Agarilytica rhodophyticola: one gene and its partners. The protein of the gene in region 1 interacts with the protein of each later gene in a pairwise test. Links are inferred from orthologs where the notes say so. Each region holds a gene or a part of one and is shown in the gene's direction. Other genes may lie near its edges. The genes, in order: groL, grpE and aceE.

Evidence for each region.
Region 2: the proteins of groL (region 1) and grpE interact in binary tests that used the Escherichia coli proteins (3 or more experiments, as listed by UniProt). The link is inferred for Agarilytica rhodophyticola from one-to-one orthologs.
Region 3: the proteins of groL (region 1) and aceE interact in binary tests that used the Escherichia coli proteins (3 or more experiments, as listed by UniProt). The link is inferred for Agarilytica rhodophyticola from one-to-one orthologs.

Annotation. Positions count from the first base shown.
Region 1 is NZ_CP020038.1:2,289,399-2,296,432, forward strand. What follows is about bases 2,065-5,022. They hold groL (chaperonin GroEL), read left to right. Parts: upstream 2,065-2,699; coding sequence 2,700-4,346; downstream 4,347-5,022. Other genes in these bases: BVC89_RS09710 (FxsA family protein), read left to right, coding at 2,065-2,127; groES (co-chaperone GroES), read left to right, coding at 2,326-2,616; sodB (superoxide dismutase [Fe]), read left to right, coding at 4,690-5,022. In the rest of the region: BVC89_RS09705 (methyl-accepting chemotaxis protein), read left to right, coding at 1-1,520; more of BVC89_RS09710, read left to right, coding at 1,699-2,064; more of sodB, read left to right, coding at 5,023-5,271; BVC89_RS09730 (hypothetical protein), read left to right, coding at 5,640-6,386; BVC89_RS09735 (fumarate hydratase), read left to right, coding at 6,694-7,034.
Region 2 is NZ_CP020038.1:2,005,607-2,010,251, forward strand. The notes cover bases 1,717-4,645. They hold grpE (nucleotide exchange factor GrpE), read left to right. Parts: upstream 1,717-2,844; coding sequence 2,845-3,447; downstream 3,448-4,645. Other genes in these bases: recN (DNA repair protein RecN), read right to left, coding at 1,717-2,636; dnaK (molecular chaperone DnaK), read left to right, coding at 3,590-4,645. In the rest of the region: BVC89_RS08505 (outer membrane protein assembly factor BamE), read right to left, coding at 1-364; fur (ferric iron uptake transcriptional regulator), read left to right, coding at 446-853; more of recN, read right to left, coding at 966-1,716. UniProt on the Escherichia coli protein: Participates actively in the response to hyperosmotic and heat shock by preventing the aggregation of stress-denatured proteins, in association with DnaK and GrpE. It is the nucleotide exchange factor for DnaK and may function as a thermosensor.
Region 3 is NZ_CP020038.1:2,515,338-2,522,639, forward strand. What follows is about bases 1,801-5,026. They hold aceE (pyruvate dehydrogenase (acetyl-transferring), homodimeric type), read left to right. Parts: upstream 1,801-2,174; coding sequence 2,175-4,826; downstream 4,827-5,026. Other genes in these bases: aceF (pyruvate dehydrogenase complex dihydrolipoyllysine-residue acetyltransferase), read left to right, coding at 4,847-5,026. In the rest of the region: BVC89_RS10630 (insulinase family protein), read left to right, coding at 1-1,709; more of aceF, read left to right, coding at 5,027-6,757; BVC89_RS10645 (OmpA family protein), read right to left, coding at 6,924-7,302. UniProt on the Escherichia coli protein: Component of the pyruvate dehydrogenase (PDH) complex, that catalyzes the overall conversion of pyruvate to acetyl-CoA and CO(2).

The DNA of each region.
Region 1 (7,034 bases):
TTTTAAAGGCACTAATGAACGTTGTAGTGACGGCTGTGAAACCCATTTACGACCAAGGTTTGCCAGCGGAAGAGGCGATCAAGTATATGAGAGAAATTAGCTACCCCGGAGGTGGCTATATCTTTGGGTACTCAGATACAGGTGTAAGAATTTTTAATGGTAGCAACACCGCCGGTGTAGGTAATAGCTATTGGGATTTAAAAGATGTTAATAACGTATATTTAATTCGTGATCTGGTCAGTGCGGGCAAGAAAAATGGCTTTGGTGATGGCAATGAATTTGTACAGTACCATTTCCCTCGTTTAGGAGAGAAAACACCTCTGCCCAAGTTGTCTTTCTCAACTTACTTTCCCAATTGGAATATGATGGTTGGGACAGGTTTTTATATCGACGATGTGGATGCGACTGTACAAACAGTAAGAGATGACATCGATGCCGCGCGACAAGACATCATTATGTCGATGGTCATCATCACCGTTTTGTTGGCGCTCTGTGCTGGTATCGTCGGCTATTTTGTAAAAGGCTCCATTATCAACCCTATTTTGGGTATCAGTGATTCCATCCAAAAACTAGCCGCAGGCGGTGGCGACTTAACACAGCGGATTAAATCTAAAGATCAACATGAAATAGGTTGCTTAGCTACTAACCTAAACTCTTTACTACATGCCTTGCAAGATATTATCTCTAAGGTAAAAACCGTGGCGCAGGATGTGAAAAATGAAACCAGTACCATGGCTGATCGCGCCGATACCATTTCTGATGTGACCAACCAACAGCACTCCGAATCTGACCTAGTTGCCAATGCCGTTGCACAAATGGCAGAGACTGCAACAGTTGTCGCCAGTAGTTCAGAGCGGGCTTCTGATGCCGCCAAGCAGGCAGACGAGAGTCGGCTTAATGGGCTGGAGACGGTAAAAGCCAGCAGTGTGGCAATGTCCGAACTTGTCAGTGAAATTAATCGTGCGCAAGAGGTGATTGCGGGAGTTGGTAGTGAAGTGGACAATATCAGTGGCATCCTCCAGGTCATTGAAACTATCGCTGAGCAAACTAACTTGCTTGCACTAAATGCTGCTATTGAGGCCGCTCGCGCAGGGGAGCAGGGGAGAGGATTTGCTGTGGTGGCGGATGAAGTACGCAGTCTCGCCAGTAAAACCCGCCAGAGTACGGAAGAGATCAAGCAGATGATTGGTAAGCTGCAAGAGGGGTCTAAAGCGGCAGTGTCTGTAATGGAAGTTAGCACTGGCAAAAGTGCAACCGCAGAGCAGCGGGTACAGGAGACTTCACAGGCTTTGGATACTATTTCCGGTGCAGTACAGACGATTAGTGATATGAACTCTCAGATTGCACATTCCGCTATAGAACAGCAGCGAGCTAGTGATGAGATCAATCAGCGTATTGCGGCTATCTCAGGGCATGTAACTAAGATGTCAGAAGTGGCAGATCAAAATGGTCAAGGCTATCACCTGTTAACCAGTAAAACTCAAGAACTCGACGATGTAGTCGGACAATTTAAAGTATGAGTTGAGAGTGGTATTGCAATAAAATTTATTTTAGGGATGTCTATCAATAAAAGCTTTATATACTTGTCGTTTTGCCTCTGAGCTTTCATGCCCAGCACGTAATCTCCAATACTTAGCACTTGCTATGGCCAACTTTGCCCCCATGTAAAGAGCAACACTTTAATAAAGGTGACTGCTCTTGCATCCTATCGTTTTACTTTTTGTCGTAATGCCAATTTTGGAAATGGTCGTCTTGATCAAAGTTGGTGGTGTCATCGGGGTTTTTCCTACAGTTGGTTTAGTATTTTTAACCGCTGTGGTTGGTGTGGCCATGCTTCGTAGGCAGGGCTTGAGTACTATTTTGCGCGCACAGCAGAAAATGCACTCTGGTGAACTGCCCCTTAGTGAGATGGTTGAAGGTATCTTCTTAGCTGTTGGAGGAGCATTGCTGTTAACCCCGGGATTTGTCACTGATGCTCTCGGCTTTTGCTGTTTAATTCCTTTCACAAGGCAATTTGTTATTGGTATGGGAATGAAAGTTTTTAAGCCTTACGTGGTAGCAAAGCAGATGAAAACTCCTTCACAACACCATGAAACAATCGATGGTGAATTTAAACGTGAAGAATAGTGCCATATTTGTAAAAAATATCTATTTTAAGGTGTTGAAATTCTAGAAAGCAGACCCATTGTTGGGAACACGAGCGGAAGGGCTTTACTTCCCTCCTCAAAATGTAATGAATTTCTCGGTATAAACTGAGAGGTTTGTGAGATAAACCGGTTCGAAATTGAACTTAAAGATGTGAAAACGCTATTGGGAGAAACATCAATGAAAATTCGTCCTTTACACGATCGTGTTGTGGTTCGCCGCAAGGAAGAAGAAGAAACTACTGCTGGTGGTATCGTATTACCTGGTTCTGCTAAAGAGAAGCCAAATCAAGGTGTAGTAGTTGCCGTGGGCTCAGGCCGCGTATTGGATAGCGGTGAAACGCGCCCAGTTGACGTAAAAGAAGGTGACATCGTAGTTTTTGGCAAATATGCCGGTAGTGACACTATCGAAATCGATGGCGAGGAATTGGTAATCCTCAGCGAAAGCGATATTAAAGCGATAGTTGAATAAGTATTGATCTATTGATTCTAATGACTGAACTATATTATTCAGTCGAAGCAAAATTTAGTAAGGTTTAGTAAGGAATTATTACTATGGCGAAAATTGTAAAGTTTGGTGATGATGCACGTCAGCTGATGTTAGAAGGCGTAAACGTTCTGGCGGATGCGGTGAAGACCACTTTAGGCCCTAAAGGTCGCAATGTTGTTTTGGATAAATCTTTTGGCGCACCGACCGTGACTAAAGACGGTGTTTCTGTTGCTAAAGAAATTGAGCTAGAAGACAAGTACCAAAACATGGGTGCGCAGATGGTTAAAGAAGTGGCTTCTAAAGCTTCTGATGATGCCGGTGACGGTACTACCACTGCAACTGTACTTGCACAGGCGATTGTTAATGAAGGCCTTAAGTCTGTTGCTGCTGGCATGAACCCAATGGATCTTAAGCGTGGTATCGACAAGGCAGTTGCCGCAGCTGTTGAACATGTTAAGTCTATCGCTCAACCATGTGAAGACGGAAAATCTATTGCCCAAGTAGGTACTATTTCTGCTAACTCTGATTCTCACGTAGGTGAAATCATTGCAAGTGCGATGGAAAAAGTGGGTAAAGAAGGTGTTATCACTGTTGAAGAAGGTAATAGCCTTGAAAATGAACTGGATGTTGTTGAAGGTATGCAGTTCGATCGTGGTTATCTTTCTCCTTACTTTGTCACTAATCAAGAAAATATGTCTGTTGAGCTTGAAAGCCCATTCATCTTATTAGTTGATAAGAAAATTTCTAACATTCGCGAATTATTGCCAACGCTTGAAGCCGTAGCAAAAGCGGGTAAGCCTCTCATTATCATCGCAGAAGATGTTGAAGGTGAAGCATTGGCGACCTTGGTTGTCAACAATATGCGCGGTATTGTTAAAGTAGCTGCATGTAAAGCACCAGGCTTCGGCGACCGTCGTAAAGCTATGTTGCAAGATATCGCTATCTTAACTGGCGGTACTGTTATTTCTGAAGAAGTCGGTTTGGATCTTGAAAATACTACTCTTGAGCACCTAGGTTCTGCCAAGCGCGTTACTATGTCTAAAGAGAACAGCGTTATTGTTGACGGCGCTGGTCAAGCGGCTGATATCCAAGCGCGTGTTGCTCAAATCCGTGCGCAAATCGAAGAGACCTCTTCTGATTACGATCGTGAAAAACTTCAAGAGCGTGTTGCTAAACTTGCCGGCGGTGTTGCTGTGATCAAAGTAGGTGCTGCTACCGAAGTTGAAATGAAAGAGAAGAAAGCGCGTGTTGAAGATGCCTTACACGCAACTCGTGCTGCGGTTGAAGAAGGTGTTGTACCTGGAGGTGGTGTTGCACTTGTTCGCGCTGCCGCTGCTATTACAGACCTTAAAGGTGACAACGAAGACCAAAACCACGGTATTAACGCTGCCTTGCGTGCATTACAAGCTCCTCTTCGCCAAATCGTTGCTAACACTGGTGATGAGCCTGCTGTGGTATTGGAGCGAGTAAGCTTGGAAGAAGGTAACTTTGGTTACAATGCAGGTACTGGTGAGTACGGCGATATGATTGCTATGGGTATTCTTGATCCTGCTAAAGTAACTCGCACAGCTGTACAAGCTGCAGGTTCTATCGCAGGCTTAATGATCACTACAGAAGCTATGGTTGCTGATAAGCCAGAAGAGAAAGGCGCTCCAGCTGCTCCAGATATGGGTGGCATGGGCGGAATGGGTGGCATGGGCGGCATGATGTAAACGCTGCTTACTGCATATTTTCCCAAAAGCCTCTGTATCTTTTCGGTGCAGAGGCTTTTTTATAGCTGCAGATGTATGATCACTGGTGTTTTGCAATATCCTCTCTTTCCTTTAATTTCAATCCATAGTTAAATAGCTCTATGCATTTGAAAAGCAGAGATTTTGCTTAATCCAAACATCCGTAAATTTACGAATATATGCCGTATGTTTTCCCATAGTACGTGAGCCGTTTATATTTCATTGCAGAAATTTATCATCAATCTTTGCGAAAACAATTGGCTAAATATACCTTTAACCGTCAGTATTATACTGCGAAAAACTAACCCTCAAGGAATCCTAGATTATGGCTTTTGAATTACCCGAATTACCTTATGCAAAAGATGCACTTGCCCCTCATATCTCAGCTGAGACTTTGGATTTCCACTATGGTAAGCACCATCAAACTTACGTGACTAAGCTAAATGGTTTGGTTCCTGGTACTGAGTTTGAGGGCAAAACACTTGAAGAAGTTGTTAAAACATCGTCTGGTGGTGTTTTTAACAATGCTGCGCAAATTTGGAACCATACTTTCTATTGGAACTGCTTGAGCCCCAATGGAGGAGGTGAGCCCTCAGGTGCATTAGCTGATGCAATAAACAGCGCTTTTGGATCTTTTGAGAAGTTTAAAGAAGAGTTTACTAACTCTGCGATTAACAACTTTGGCTCTTCATGGACATGGTTGGTTAAAAAATCCGATGGCTCAGTTGCTATCGTTAACACATCTAATGCTGCGACGCCTTTGACCGATAGTGATGTAACACCGCTATTAACGGTTGATTTATGGGAGCACGCTTACTATATCGACTATCGCAACGCACGTCCTGCCTATATGGAAGCTTTTTGGGCTCTGGTTAACTGGGATTTTGCCAGCAAAAACTTAGGCTAAGACTTCCTGAGATTGAAGTGCTATTGCCTTTAATACCTGGCCAAGGATGGCTGTCAGCAATTACTGAACGCTCTACAGGTAGTGATTGCTTAATAAAAATACACTCCTTGCGTGTTAAACCTACCACAATTCACCTTTTTACATACCTTTTAGCCTGTTTTCACACCTTTTGAGAGCAATACGTTAGATCCAGGTGGAATTTTTGATAAACTGCCGACCTATATTAATCATGATGTATTTTTCTCCGATTCATGTTACCCCCGACTTTGTTGCACTTTGTCAAATTTGTCAAAGCCAAACAAGCTAAAATAGGTATCCGGTCGAGAGCGGAAACATCGCGTCATTACTATTATGCAAGTTAGTTAATCATGAGCGAGCGCAGAGAACCAACCATTTCATCCTACTCCCCGTCCAAAGAAGATAGCCCTCGTCAAGCTAATATGGGCAATCAACGGGCAAGACCTGCACAACGCAGTTCAGCTCATTCTCCAGCGGCAAAACCTGTTGCTGCCAAGTCGACGATGGCCGTGTTTGCGTTTTTAATTGCCTTAGTCGCCTGTTGTGCTGCGGGCTACCTATATTGGCAGCTTATGGAAGCCCAAAAGCGACAAATTATTTCGGATCAACGTATTGCGGACTTAGAGGGTAAGTTTGAACTGTCTGGCGATGAGTCGGAAATATCTACCCAGGCGATGCAAGCGAAATTGAAGTGGGCTGACTCTGAGATTCGTAAGCTATGGGGGGTCTCCCATGATACTAACCGCAAAGCGATAGAAGTCAATAAAAAGAATATTGCCAGCGCCTTAAAAACGGCGAAAGCAGCTAGCAGCAGTGTCGATGCTAAGGTACAAAAAGCTACCAAGGATATCATTGCTGATCTAAAATTGGTCAGTGATTTAGTGGATGCTCAACAGTCATCGCTAACGACAATTGAAGATGACAATGCAGCCATTGTGAAGCAAGCTCAATTGATTAACGATAAACTCAATAGCTTGGAAACATCTAAAAAAGAGTTTGAACGTCGTATTAAAACTAATGAGCAAGCCATTGAGGCCATTGATGCCTTCAGACGCAATGTCAACCAGCAGCTTCTGCAGTTAAAGGGTGGTGCTTAGGTATATATACTGCCTTACCGCTGTTGAATAAGCCATAATTGCACATCTATGTGGCTTTAGTGATAAAGAAAAAAGAAAGGCGTCGAGCCTTTCTTACATGGAAAGTATTGAGTCCACAATTCAATTACTATTATTAGAGCGCTATAATCTGTAATTAGAGAGTACCGTATAACTGAAATAATACGCTCTACCTCTATGAAGGGTGGCTCATGTGCTGCTCCTCAAAACTATAAAATAAGTGCTTTTATTACACTGATTCATAGCTTTTTCGCTATATCACCCATCATTACAAATTGGATTTAATCTCATGACTACGGTTATTCGCCAAGATGACATCATCGCAAGTGTTGCTGATGCCCTGCAGTTTATTTCTTACTATCACCCTAAAGATTTTATCGACGGTGTTCATCAAGCCTACCAAAGAGAAGAGAGCAAAGCGGCAAAAGATGCCATGGCGCAAATCTTGATCAACTCTCGCATGTGTGCCCAAGGTAAACGTCCAATCTGCCAGGATACGGGTATCGTGACAGCATTTGTCAATGTAGGGATGGAATGCAAAATCGAAGGTGATATGAGTTTTGATGACATTATCAATGAGGGGGTGCGTCGCGCTTATCAGCATCCAGATAATGTTTTGCGGGCTTCTAT
Region 2 (4,645 bases), 280 kb from region 1 along the record:
GCTCTTTCTCTACTTGTTTGTTTATGGGGGTGTAGTCACCTTCCCAATGAGTTAAGCGATCATCTTTAAAATAGACTATAAAATGATTAGCGCTGATTTCTGTATCGCCTCGCTTGACGTTATAAAAATAGTCCCAGCGATCAGCGTTGAAGGTATCCTCAATCATAGGAGTCCCCATAATAAAACGCACTTGACGTTTGGTGAGTCCTTCTTTGAGCTGAGTAATCATATCCTCTTCGAGGTAGTTTCCTTGCTGGATAGGTATTCGATAAACACCGGGAAATTTTAACGATGAACATGCACCTAGTAGAGATAAACAAATAGTTAAAATAAATAGGTACAGAGTTTTTGACAGTTTTTGCATGGTTAGGGGTTTCCGAATACTTCAATGGCAGGGATAATACCGATCTTATTGCAACCTGAGAAGCCCCTGGAGAACTAACTAATGGCTGTAGAAAATCAAGAGCTAAGAAAAGCTGGACTCAAAGTTACTTTACCTAGGGTTAAGATCCTTCAAATTCTAGAAAATTCCCAACAGAGGCATTTGAGTGCAGAAGATGTATATAAAGCCTTACTTGATGCGGGTGAAGATGTTGGATTAGCTACTGTTTATCGCGTATTGACGCAATTTGAGAGCGCTGGCTTGGTTGTGAGGCACAATTTTGATGGTGGCCACTCTGTATTTGAGCTTGAGCGCGGTGAGCATCATGACCATATGGTATGTGTGGAAACAGGTAAAGTCATAGAGTTTCACGACGAGCAAATTGAAGCCTTGCAAGAAAAAATTGCTGACGAACATGGCTACGAAATTACAGGCCATGATTTAGTGCTTTATGTGAAGCCCAAGGTGTAAATTGAGTTTTTAGTATTATTTTTAGGGCTGAAAAGCCCTAATTTTTGTAGTGAAAATATCTGTTATTATTATAGTCTTTAGTAATTGGCCTTTCTTACTAAAGATATATGCTTTAAGTATCTGAAGTAGCTGCCTTTAACATCTGTTTTGCGTGTGCCAATGATTGTTTGGATTCCACACTGCCCCCCATCATTCTGGCAATTTCAATAATCTTCTCGTCGCCTTGCAATACTTCCAATGAGGATGAGGCCTGTTTTTTAGTTACATGTTTTTCCACGCGATAATGATGGTGCGCCTTACTGGCGACCTGAGCCAGATGAGTTACACAAAAAATTTGCCCCTTACTTCCAAGCTCTCTCAACATATTGCCAATCACATCTCCTGTAGTTCCACCAATACCTACATCGATCTCGTCGAATACTAGTGTGGGGGTGGTGGAGGTCTGTGCGGTTACCACTTGAATTGCCAGGCTCACTCTGGATAGTTCGCCACCAGAAGCTACCTTTTGCAGGGGTTGAGGTGCTTGGCCAGGGTTAGTACTAATAAGAAACTCAATCTTTTCATTTCCATGTTTTGAGGGTTCTTCAGCCTTTTCAAGGGCGACCTTGAGCTTTGCGCTTGCCATAGCAAGGGAAGCAAATTTCTTGTTCACGGCAGATGCGAGTTTTGTTGAGGCTCTTTGGCGTTTTTGGGAAAGTTTGCCAGCTAAGGCATCATAGTGTTCACGCTGTTCTGAGACTTCTTGCTCAAGTGTTGCCAGTAATTCGTCACCACTCTGTAATTTACTGAGTTCTTCCGCCAAACTGTGGTGTAGGTGGCTAAGTTGATCGGGTGCTACGCGGTGTTTGCGGGCGATTTCATAAATACTATTTAAGCGCTGATCCACATGATGCAGGCGGGCAGGATCTTGGTTGTTATCATCGAGGTAACGGGAAATATCAGATTGAGCTTCTTCGATACTGATGAGGGCAGTTTGTAGTAAATTATCTACCTCCGCTAAAGTCTCTGGCTTTTCGGTTAGTTCATTGAATAAGCGAATGGCTTGTGCCATACGATCTTTTAGCCCAACACCATCGCTATCACAGATATCGATAATACTTTGGCAGTGTTGTTGTGTGCTTTCAGCGCTGCTTAAAATGCGTTGTTCTCGTTCCAGTTCTTCCAGCTCATTTTCCTGCAGGTCTAATTGGTTCAGCTCGTCCACTTGGTAACTCAGCAGTTGAAAACGCGCATCAATTTCTTCACCCTGATGCTGCGCTTGTTGCAAACGCTCATAGGCATTTTGCCAGAGGTAATAAGCGTGTTTAACATCCTGAGAGAGTTGAGAAGCATTGGCAAAGTCGTCCACAAGCCGCCTGTGAGTTTGCGGCATCAATAGGGACTGGTGTTCATGTTGACTGTGAATATCGATTAAGCGTTCTCCGAACGAGCGCAGCTGCTGGAGGGTGACTGTTTGCCCATTAATGTAAGCCCTTGAGCGTCCTTCTTTAGTGATGACACGCCTTAGAATACATTCGTCACCCTGTTCTAGGTCATTTTCTCGCAGCCATTTTTGGGCAAAGCGCAGGGTGGAGATATCAAAACTGGCATGAATATCGGCGCGTTCGCATCCGGCCCTAACCTTACTGCCATCACTGCGGTCGCCCAATGTGAGGCCAAGAGCACCCAGCATAATAGACTTACCTGCGCCGGTTTCTCCGGTAATCGCTGTGAGCCCTTCGTGTAACTCTATGTCGAGTTGATCCACCAAAGTAAAGTCTTTTACGTGCATGTGTGTCAGCATTCTAGAGGCCTCGAAATAGTACAATCTATGTTAATTTATACAGTATATTTGTATTTTTATCCAGTATCATGAGTGAAAATTAGCAACTTTTTACTCTTGAATCGATGTCCATTGCCCCCATATTTGCGGTCAATCGATATTAAAGTTGTGGCTCTTGAGCTCAAGTGTCACGTTGGTAAACCAATTAAGAATTCAAACGGAGATAACTGTGGGCAACGAACACCAACCTGATAATAATCCAGTAGAAGAGTTGGGTGATGATCAAGTGACTATCGATAGTGATAATACAGCAAGCGATAGCCAAGAAAATATGACGCAAGGTTCGCCTGATCAGAGTGCATCCGATTTGGCTGCTAAAGTTGAGTCGTTGGAAGCTGAATTAGCGAAAGCACAAGAACAGGCTTTGCGCGCAACTGCCGAGATGCAAAATATTCGTCGCCGTGCCGAGCAAGATGTAGAGAAAGCGCATAAGTTTGGTGTTGAGCGTTTTGTTAATGATGTGCTGCCCGTTGCCGACAACCTTGAACGAGCTATTGAGGCTGCTTCTGCAGAAGGCGCAGATATCAAGGCTGTGGTTGAGGGTGTCGAGTTAACTCTTAAAACTTTAGTGGATGGCTTTGCTCGCAATAAAGTTGAGCCAGTTGATCCTGAGGGCGAGCCCTTTAATCCTGAGTATCATCAGGCGATGTCGATGGTGCCTAACCCAGATGTTGAGCCAAATACCGTGCTCAATGTCTTCCAAAAAGGGTACACCTTAAATGGCCGCTTAGTGCGTCCGGCTATGGTCGTGGTTTCTAAGGCCGATAGCTAAATCTTAGTGAAAAGACCCTTGAAAACATAGGTCTAGAACAAATATTAACAGTTAAGAGAATTGTGACAGGCTTTGATAAAGCTGACACATTAATAAATTTTTGGCCTGACAGGCAAAATTAAGAGTAATTGGAGAAATTTCAATGGGCAAAATTATTGGTATTGATTTGGGTACAACGAATTCATGTGTATCTGTATTGGAAGGCGGTAAAGCCAAGGTTATTGAAAACTCAGAAGGCGATCGTACTACTCCTTCTATTGTTGCGTTCACAGATGATAATGAAATTTTGGTTGGCCAAAGTGCTAAGCGCCAAGCAGTAACCAACCCTACAAATACCTTGTTTGCTGTTAAACGTCTTATCGGTCGCAAGTTTACCGACGACGTTGTTCAAAAAGATATTTCCATGGTGCCCTATACCATTTCTAAAGCAGATAACGGTGATGCATGGGTTGAAGCGAAAGGTGAGCAAAAAGCCCCACCGCAAATTTCAGCTGAAGTATTGAAGAAAATGAAGAAAACAGCTGAAGAGTACTTAGGTGAGACTATTTCTGAAGCTGTTATTACTGTGCCTGCTTACTTTAATGACTCTCAACGTCAAGCAACTAAAGATGCCGGTAAAATTGCAGGCTTAGATGTTAAGCGTATTATCAATGAGCCAACGGCAGCGGCACTTGCCTATGGTATGGATAAAGCAAAAGGCGATCGCACCATTGCCGTATATGACTTAGGTGGTGGTACTTTTGATATTTCCATCATTGAAATTGCAGATGTTGATGGCGAGCATCAATTTGAAGTGTTATCTACTAATGGCGATACGTTCTTAGGCGGTGAAGACTTCGACCTACGCCTAATTGAATACTTAGCGGATGACTTCAAAAAGACAAATGGTATTGATTTGCATAACGACCCACTTGCCTTACAGCGTTTGAAAGAAGCCGCTGAGAAAGCAAAAATCGAGTTGTCCTCTAGCCAGCAGACAGAAGTTAACTTGCCTTATATTACTGCTGACGCAAGTGGTCCTAAGCATTTAGTGGTGAAATTAACGCGCGCTAAGCTTGAATCATTGGTAGAAGATTTGGTTCAGCGTTCTCTTGATCCATTAAAAATTGCACTTAACGATGCCGATCTTTCTGTCAACGATATCGATGATGTGATTCTTGTGGGCGGCCAAACGCGTATGCCGATGGTTCAACAGAAA
Region 3 (7,302 bases), 230 kb from region 1 along the record:
ATTTACATGAGACAACGGCGAATAAAATTTTTTGGTACAACTATAATTGGGACAAATTTGATGAGGTGCTTATTCGCCGTTACCTGGGTGAACTCAATGTCAATAATATGTTAACCGTAATTGTTGCACCCGAAACAATTGCCGATAAAGAAAGTGAATTCTATCAAGCGCCTTATCGTGTAATCACTAATAACACCTCTCAACATTTAGAAAACCATTCAACTGTAAAAAAGGCTGAGTTTCGTAGTCACAAACTTACACTTGAAGGCCCAAGTGTTGCCACCTATAAAAAATTAAAAAAACAAATGGACTTGCCTAAAGCAAACCCGTTTGTTCCGAGTAATTTTACTATTTATGAAGAGAGCTTTGCGCAAGCTAAAGAAAATATACCGCAATTAATTTATCAGCGTGATGGAGTGCAGGGTTGGTTTTTAAATGACAATATTTATAGTATTCCAAAAGGCTTTGTGAGTTCTCGTTTTCTCTTGCCTACAGCAACTCATTCCCCTGAGTTGAGTGTAACGCTCGATATCTTCGCAAAAATTATTAAAGATGCTCTAAATAAACTCAGCTACAATGCCTCTTTGGCTGGTTTGTCTTATTCATTAAATGCTACAGCTAAAGGCATAGATTTAGATTTTTATGGCTATAACGCTTCTTTACCTGAATTGTCTAGCCGTGTATTGAAAGTGATCCGAAACTTTAATCGCAGTAAAAAATATCGGCTTAAAATGATAGATGCCTACTTTGATGATGTTCGGGAAGAGTTATTGCGAATTCAACGCAATCGTCGATACGATAAAGTCTATGCACAAGTTTTTCGTGATGTGCCTTCTGTGCTTTATTCTCCCTATTGGTCGAGTCAGGATTTGGAAGTCGCCCTCGATAAATTGACTAAAAAACGTTTTATTGAGCTGTCTGAAAATTTATTTGATGATGCTCAGTTAGAAGCTCTCGTATATGGTAACTTTCGTGAAAAAGACGCCAAAAAATATTTCTCAGGCTTAAGGAAGATATTAAAAAAGAAAGATCAGCACGTGTTAGAGAAGAGTAAGGTAGTGAATTTGTCTCAAGCGCCATTATTTGTTAAATCTTTGGTGGTTGATTCACAGGAGAGTGTCGCTGCAATTTACTTACAAGGGCGCGATGACTCCATTGAAGAACAAGCCAAGGTTTTAATTTTACAACAAATGATGTCATCACCCTTTTATCAAACATTAAGGACACAACAACAACTTGGTTATATTGTACAAAGTGCCAATTATACCTTACGCGATGTGCCGGGTATTGCTGCGGTAGTGCAGTCGCCACAATATTCACCATACCAAATTTATCAGCGCATGTTAGATTTTTTTAAAAATAGTAAAAATGAAATATTTAAAAATTTCGCGAGGGATAAAAATGCACTGGTTATCGAGCTAAAAGAGCAGGCTAAGAATCAAGGTGAATGGGCGAATCACTATTGGGCAAGTATTTTAGATAAAGATTTTTCCTTTGATGAGCGCAAACGGTTGATAGCCGTGATTGAAAATATTACCCGCGGAGAAATTGATCAATTGTATGACGATATGCTGATCAAAAATGGTGCGGATATGATTTTTGTGGCGAGTAATAAAGAGATTCCTGCAGCAACATTCGACCCTTCTGCAAAAGGCATTAAAGACTACAAAAAATTTAAAGATCATATGTTAAGTTACACTTACGATTGAAAGTAACATGATGCATCTTGCGCTACAGCCCCCGTAATTGCTGCGTTGCAGCTAAAAAGTAGGGTGGAAAGTTTATTTGCATGTGTGTAGAATCGTGACAATTCTATTGCTCTATTATGTCAATTTAAATGAGTGTATATGTCAGACATCATTTTGACACAGCGTTCAACAATATCTGCAAATGGTGGCCACAGTTAAATAAAACATTAGATGTTATTACTTAGATGCTTAGTGAAAAGCATATGTACGAACAAGAAAGATACATATGTAACAAAGCAAACATTGTAGGTTCCAGAAGACGAGTACATATATAAAACACTATTGACGATTGAAAGAAACCTTCGAAATTATCCATCAAATTTTATTTATGCGGGAGTGGTTCATACCATTTCTCTATACGATTTTGTTTATTCGTTTAATACCGCCGTACAACAGTTCTATGCGGCACTACTGAGGAGGCCCTAAATGCTAGAGGAATCTGATGCTCTAGAAACCCAAGAGTGGGTAGAAGCACTTGAATCGGTAATTCGTCATAACGGACCTGAACGTGCATCTTATCTTTTGATCCAATTAGCAAATATTGCGACTAAAGCAGGTGTTGGTTTACCGTCAGCTATTACGACACCTTATAGTAATACTATTCCGGTTAGTGCTGAAAAGCGTCATCCTGGGGATGAACATTTAGAGCGCAAGATCCGCTCTTTGGTGCGCTGGAATGCTATGGCGATGGTAATGCGCGCAAATGATAATGATGAGGGTTTGGGTGGACACATTTCGTCATTCTCTTCTTCTGCTACGTTGTATGAAGTAGGGTTTAACCATTTCTTCCGTGCTGATAGTGATGACCAATTAGGTGACTTGATTTATTTTCAGGGCCATATTTCACCAGGTATCTACGCGCGCTCCTTCCTTGAAGGCCGTTTATCTGAGGATCAATTGGATAACTTTAGGCGTGAGGTAGATGGCGGTGGTTTATCTTCTTATCCTCACCCATGGCTAATGCCTGATTACTGGCAGTTTCCTACTGTATCCATGGGGCTAGGTCCTATCCAAGCTATCTATCAGGCTAACATTATGCGCTATATGTCTGCCCGCGGCTTACCCCGTGGCGACCGTAAAGTATGGGCGTTTTTAGGGGATGGTGAATGTGATGAACCTGAAACTTTAGGTGCAATTTCCCTTGCTGGACGCGAGCAGCTTGAAAATCTGATTTTTGTGATCAACTGTAATTTACAGCGGTTGGACGGTCCGGTACGTGGTAATGGCAAAATTGTCCAGGAACTTGAAGGGATCTTCCGTGGCGCTGGCTGGAACGTTATTAAAGTGTTGTGGGGCAGTCTTTGGGATGAGTTGTTGCAAAAAGATACAACAGGCTTACTGCAAAAACGTATGGATGAAGTGCTCGATGGCGAGTTGCAGAACTATAAAGCCAATGGCGGTGCCTACACTCGTAAGCATTTCTTCGGTAAGTATCCTGAGTTGCTAGAGTTGGTTAAGGATTATACTGATGATGAAATTATGGCGCTTAACCGTGGTGGTCATGACCCGCAGAAAGTTTACGCAGCATATGCAGAAGCATCGGCGCATAAAAAGCAACCTACTGTAATTCTTGCGCAGACAGTTAAAGGCTATGGTCTTGGCGCAGCAGGTGAGTCCGCCAACATTACTCACTCTGTGAAGAAGCTGGATATTGAGAGCTTGAAGAAATTCCGCGATCGCTTTGGTATTCCAGTTGCTGACGAAGACTTGAAAAACGTTCCTTATTACCGCCCATCTCCCGACTCCCCAGAAATGAAGTATATGCAAAGCCGCCGTCAAACACTGGGTGGTTATGTGCCTTCTCGAGTATCGGATTTCGATGCGCTACAGATACCTAAACTGGATGCCTTCAAAGCATTGATGAAGTCCACCGGTGATCGCGAAATATCCACCACCATGGCCTTTGTAAGATTTATCTCCACTTTAGTGAAAGATAAAAATATGGGCGACCGTGTTGTGCCCATCGTTCCTGATGAAGCACGCACCTTTGGTATGGAAGGCATGTTTAGGCAATTGGGCATTTATTCCTCCCAAGGTCAAAAATATACGCCACATGATCGTGATCAAATCATGTACTACAAGGAAGATAAGAAAGGCCAAATTCTGGAAGAAGGTATTAACGAAGCTGGCGCTATGTCTGCTTGGGTTGCCTGTGCGACTGCCTATAGCACTTATAAAAAGGCCATGGTGCCATTTTATATATACTATTCAATGTTTGGTTTTCAGCGTATCGGTGATTTGGCATGGCTAGCTGGAGATATTCAAGCCCGAGGTTTCTTGATCGGTGCAACTTCGGGTAGAACCACCTTAAATGGTGAAGGTCTGCAGCACCAAGATGGCCACAGTCATTTAATGGCTAATACTATTCCTAATTGTCACTCTTACGATCCCACTTATGGTTTCGAATTGGCAGTGATTATTCAGGATGGTTTGCGTCGTATGTATGAAGACAAGGAAAATTGTTTTTATTACATCACTACTATGAATGAAAACTATCAGCATCCCGATATGCCTATTGGTGCCGAAGAAGGCATTATTAAAGGTATCTATCAATTGAAGGCTGGTAAGAAAAGCACTAAGAAAAAACGTGTACAGTTGATGGGTGCCGGTACGATTTTGCGTGAAGTGGAAGCCGCCGCGGAGTTATTGCGAGAAGATTGGGGTGTTGAGTCCGATATATGGAGTGTTACCAGTGTTAATGAGCTGGCTCGCGATGGTCAGCGTGCGTCTCGTTGGAATTTACTCAATCCAACCCAAACACCACGCAAAGCGTATATTACTGAGCAATTGGAATCTAGTGATGGTCCTTTCATCATTTCTACCGATTATATGAAGAGCTATGCAGAACAATTGCGTGCCTATATTCCAGGTAATTATTCTGTCTTAGGAACTGACGGGTTTGGCCGCAGTGACACGCGCTCAAAACTACGTAAATTCTTTGAGGTGGATCGCTACTTTGTTACTGTTGCTGCACTCAAGGCTCTTGCTGATGAAGGCAAGATAGACAGTAAAGACGTTGCCGAAGCGCTTAAAAAATATGGCATCGACTCAGAAAAAACCGATCCAACGACCTGTTAACTTACTAGGAGAATTTTTCAGTGGCTAAGCAAACAGTCCCTGTACCCGATATTGGCGGGGCGGAAAATGTAGATGTAATCGAGATTTCGGTCGCACCTGGAGATGTGATAGCGGTTGATGATCCTCTAATTACTTTGGAATCGGATAAAGCATCGATGGATATTCCGTCGCCGGTTGCAGGTAAAGTGATCAATGTTCTTGTTAAAGAAGGTGATCAGGTATCAGAAGGCTCAGCGGTGTTAGAAATTGAAGTAGGTGGTGCTGAAGATGCGGCTCCTGCAACTCAAGCCGCGCCTGTCGAAAGTGCTCCGGCGGCAGCTTCTAGCGCCACTGAGCAAACACCTGTAGCAGTGCCTGATATAGGCGGTGCCGAAGGTGTGGACGTGATCGAAATATGTGTTGCCATTGGCGATACCGTTGCCGAGGGCGATTCTATTATCGTACTTGAGAGTGATAAAGCTTCCATGGAAGTGCCTGCTCCAACGGGCGGTAAAGTGGTAAGTATTGCATTGAAAGAAGGAATGAAAGTTTCTGAAGGCGATGCAGTATTGGTATTGGAAACTCAAGGTGGTGGCACTGTAGCGCCAGCACCTGCGGCGGATAGTGCTCCTGCACCTGTTGCCGCTGCGCCCTCAGGTGCATCAGCTTCTATGGATGTTAGTGTGCCTGATATTGGTGGTGCAGAGGACGTGGATGTGATCGAAGTCTGCGTTGCTGTTGGCGATGAAGTGAGTGAAGGCGATTCCATTATTGTTTTAGAGAGTGATAAAGCCTCAATGGAAGTACCCGCACCTGCCTCTGGTAAGGTGACTAAGCTTGCTATTAAAGAGGGCGATAAAGCATCCGAAGGCACGGCCGTGTTAACCCTGGAAGTTGCCGGTGCTGCACCGGTTGTCCAAGAGCAAGCTGCACCCGCTGAACCAGAGCCTGTCTCAGCGCCAGCACCAGCTAAAAAACCGGCAAAACCCCAGACGACTAATCAGTTGCTGCCACAAGATATTGAAAGCTCAGGCAGCTCAGTTTATGCCGGTCCGGCAGTGCGTAAGCTTGCCCGCCAGCTGGGGGTAAACTTGGGAGAAGTACAAGCGACGGGAGCGCGAGGTCGTATCTCCAAGGATGATGTTAAAGCTTTCGTTAAAGGTGTCATGACTAGAAAACCGGCTGCTAGTGCAGGCGCAAGCCTAACCAGCGGCACAGGCATTCCTGCTATTCCAGAAATAGATTTTGCCAAATTTGGTGAAGTTGAAACCGTTAAAATGAGTAAAATTCATAAGGTTACAGCCGCTAATATGCTGCGTAGCTGGTTGAATGTGCCTCATGTAACGCAGTTTGACGATGCCGATATCACCGATATGGAAGCTTTCCGCAAAGGCATGAAAGCTGAGGCAGAAAAGGCAGGAGTGAAGTTAACACCTTTACCTTTCTTGTTAAAAGCATGTGCTGCTGCTCTGAAGCACGAAGAGAGTTTTAACGTTTCATTGCACGCTGACGGTGAGCATATTGTTAAGAAGAAATATGTTCATATCGGTATCGCTGTGGCGACGCCAAATGGCTTGATGGTTCCCGTGGTCAAAGATGTGGATAAAAAAGGTCTATTCCAATTGGCGGAAGAATCCAACGCGCTGGCTAAGAAAGCACGTGATGGCAAACTGATGCCAAATGAAATGCAAGGCGGCTGCTTTACTATTTCTAGCTTGGGTGCAATAGGTGGAACAGGTTTTACCCCTATCGTTAATGCACCGGAAGTGGCTATTCTTGGAGTTTCTAAAGCTTCGATGCAGCCTGTATGGAATGGTAAGGACTTTACTCCCCGCCAAATGCTACCTCTATCTTTGTCTTATGACCACCGTGCGATTAACGGCGCAGATGCTGGGCGTTTCTTTACTTATCTAGTGTCCTTACTCTCAGACATTCGTCGCTTGTCATTGTAAGCTTTTCTTTTGAGCACCATTTTGCGGATAAAAAAAGCCCAACATATGTTGGGCTAACTCTCAGGATGGTGTACTTACTGGCCGAAATTCCGTCTTGTAATGTCCCTCTTTCAACGTCCTTGTCTCACATTCCTGTGGGTGTCGCTTTCCTGAGTCCTTGTATTCGTTAGTTAGCCGCCGCAAACTGCTCTTGATCTTTGTTATACACTTCGATTTTCACTCGTCTTTGAAAGGCGTGTTGATCTAGGTTAGGCATGGCCGAAATGGCAAATTGAGAGCCGTGTGAGTGAACTTCTATACGATCTTCTGCAATGCCTTCATCAGTTAGGGCAGTGGCTACAGCTTTGGCCCGTTCGGCGGATAAAACATTGTTGTACTCATCTGTGCCTCTGGGGTCTGCATGGCCATCTAGACGCACGTGTAATTCGGGGTTTTCTTTCAGATAACCCACCAAAGAAGAAATACGTTGGCTATCTTGGAATGAGATTTCATCACCGCCCGTAGGAAACATCACTTGAAATTCTAATTTCTTAGCGACTCGGCTC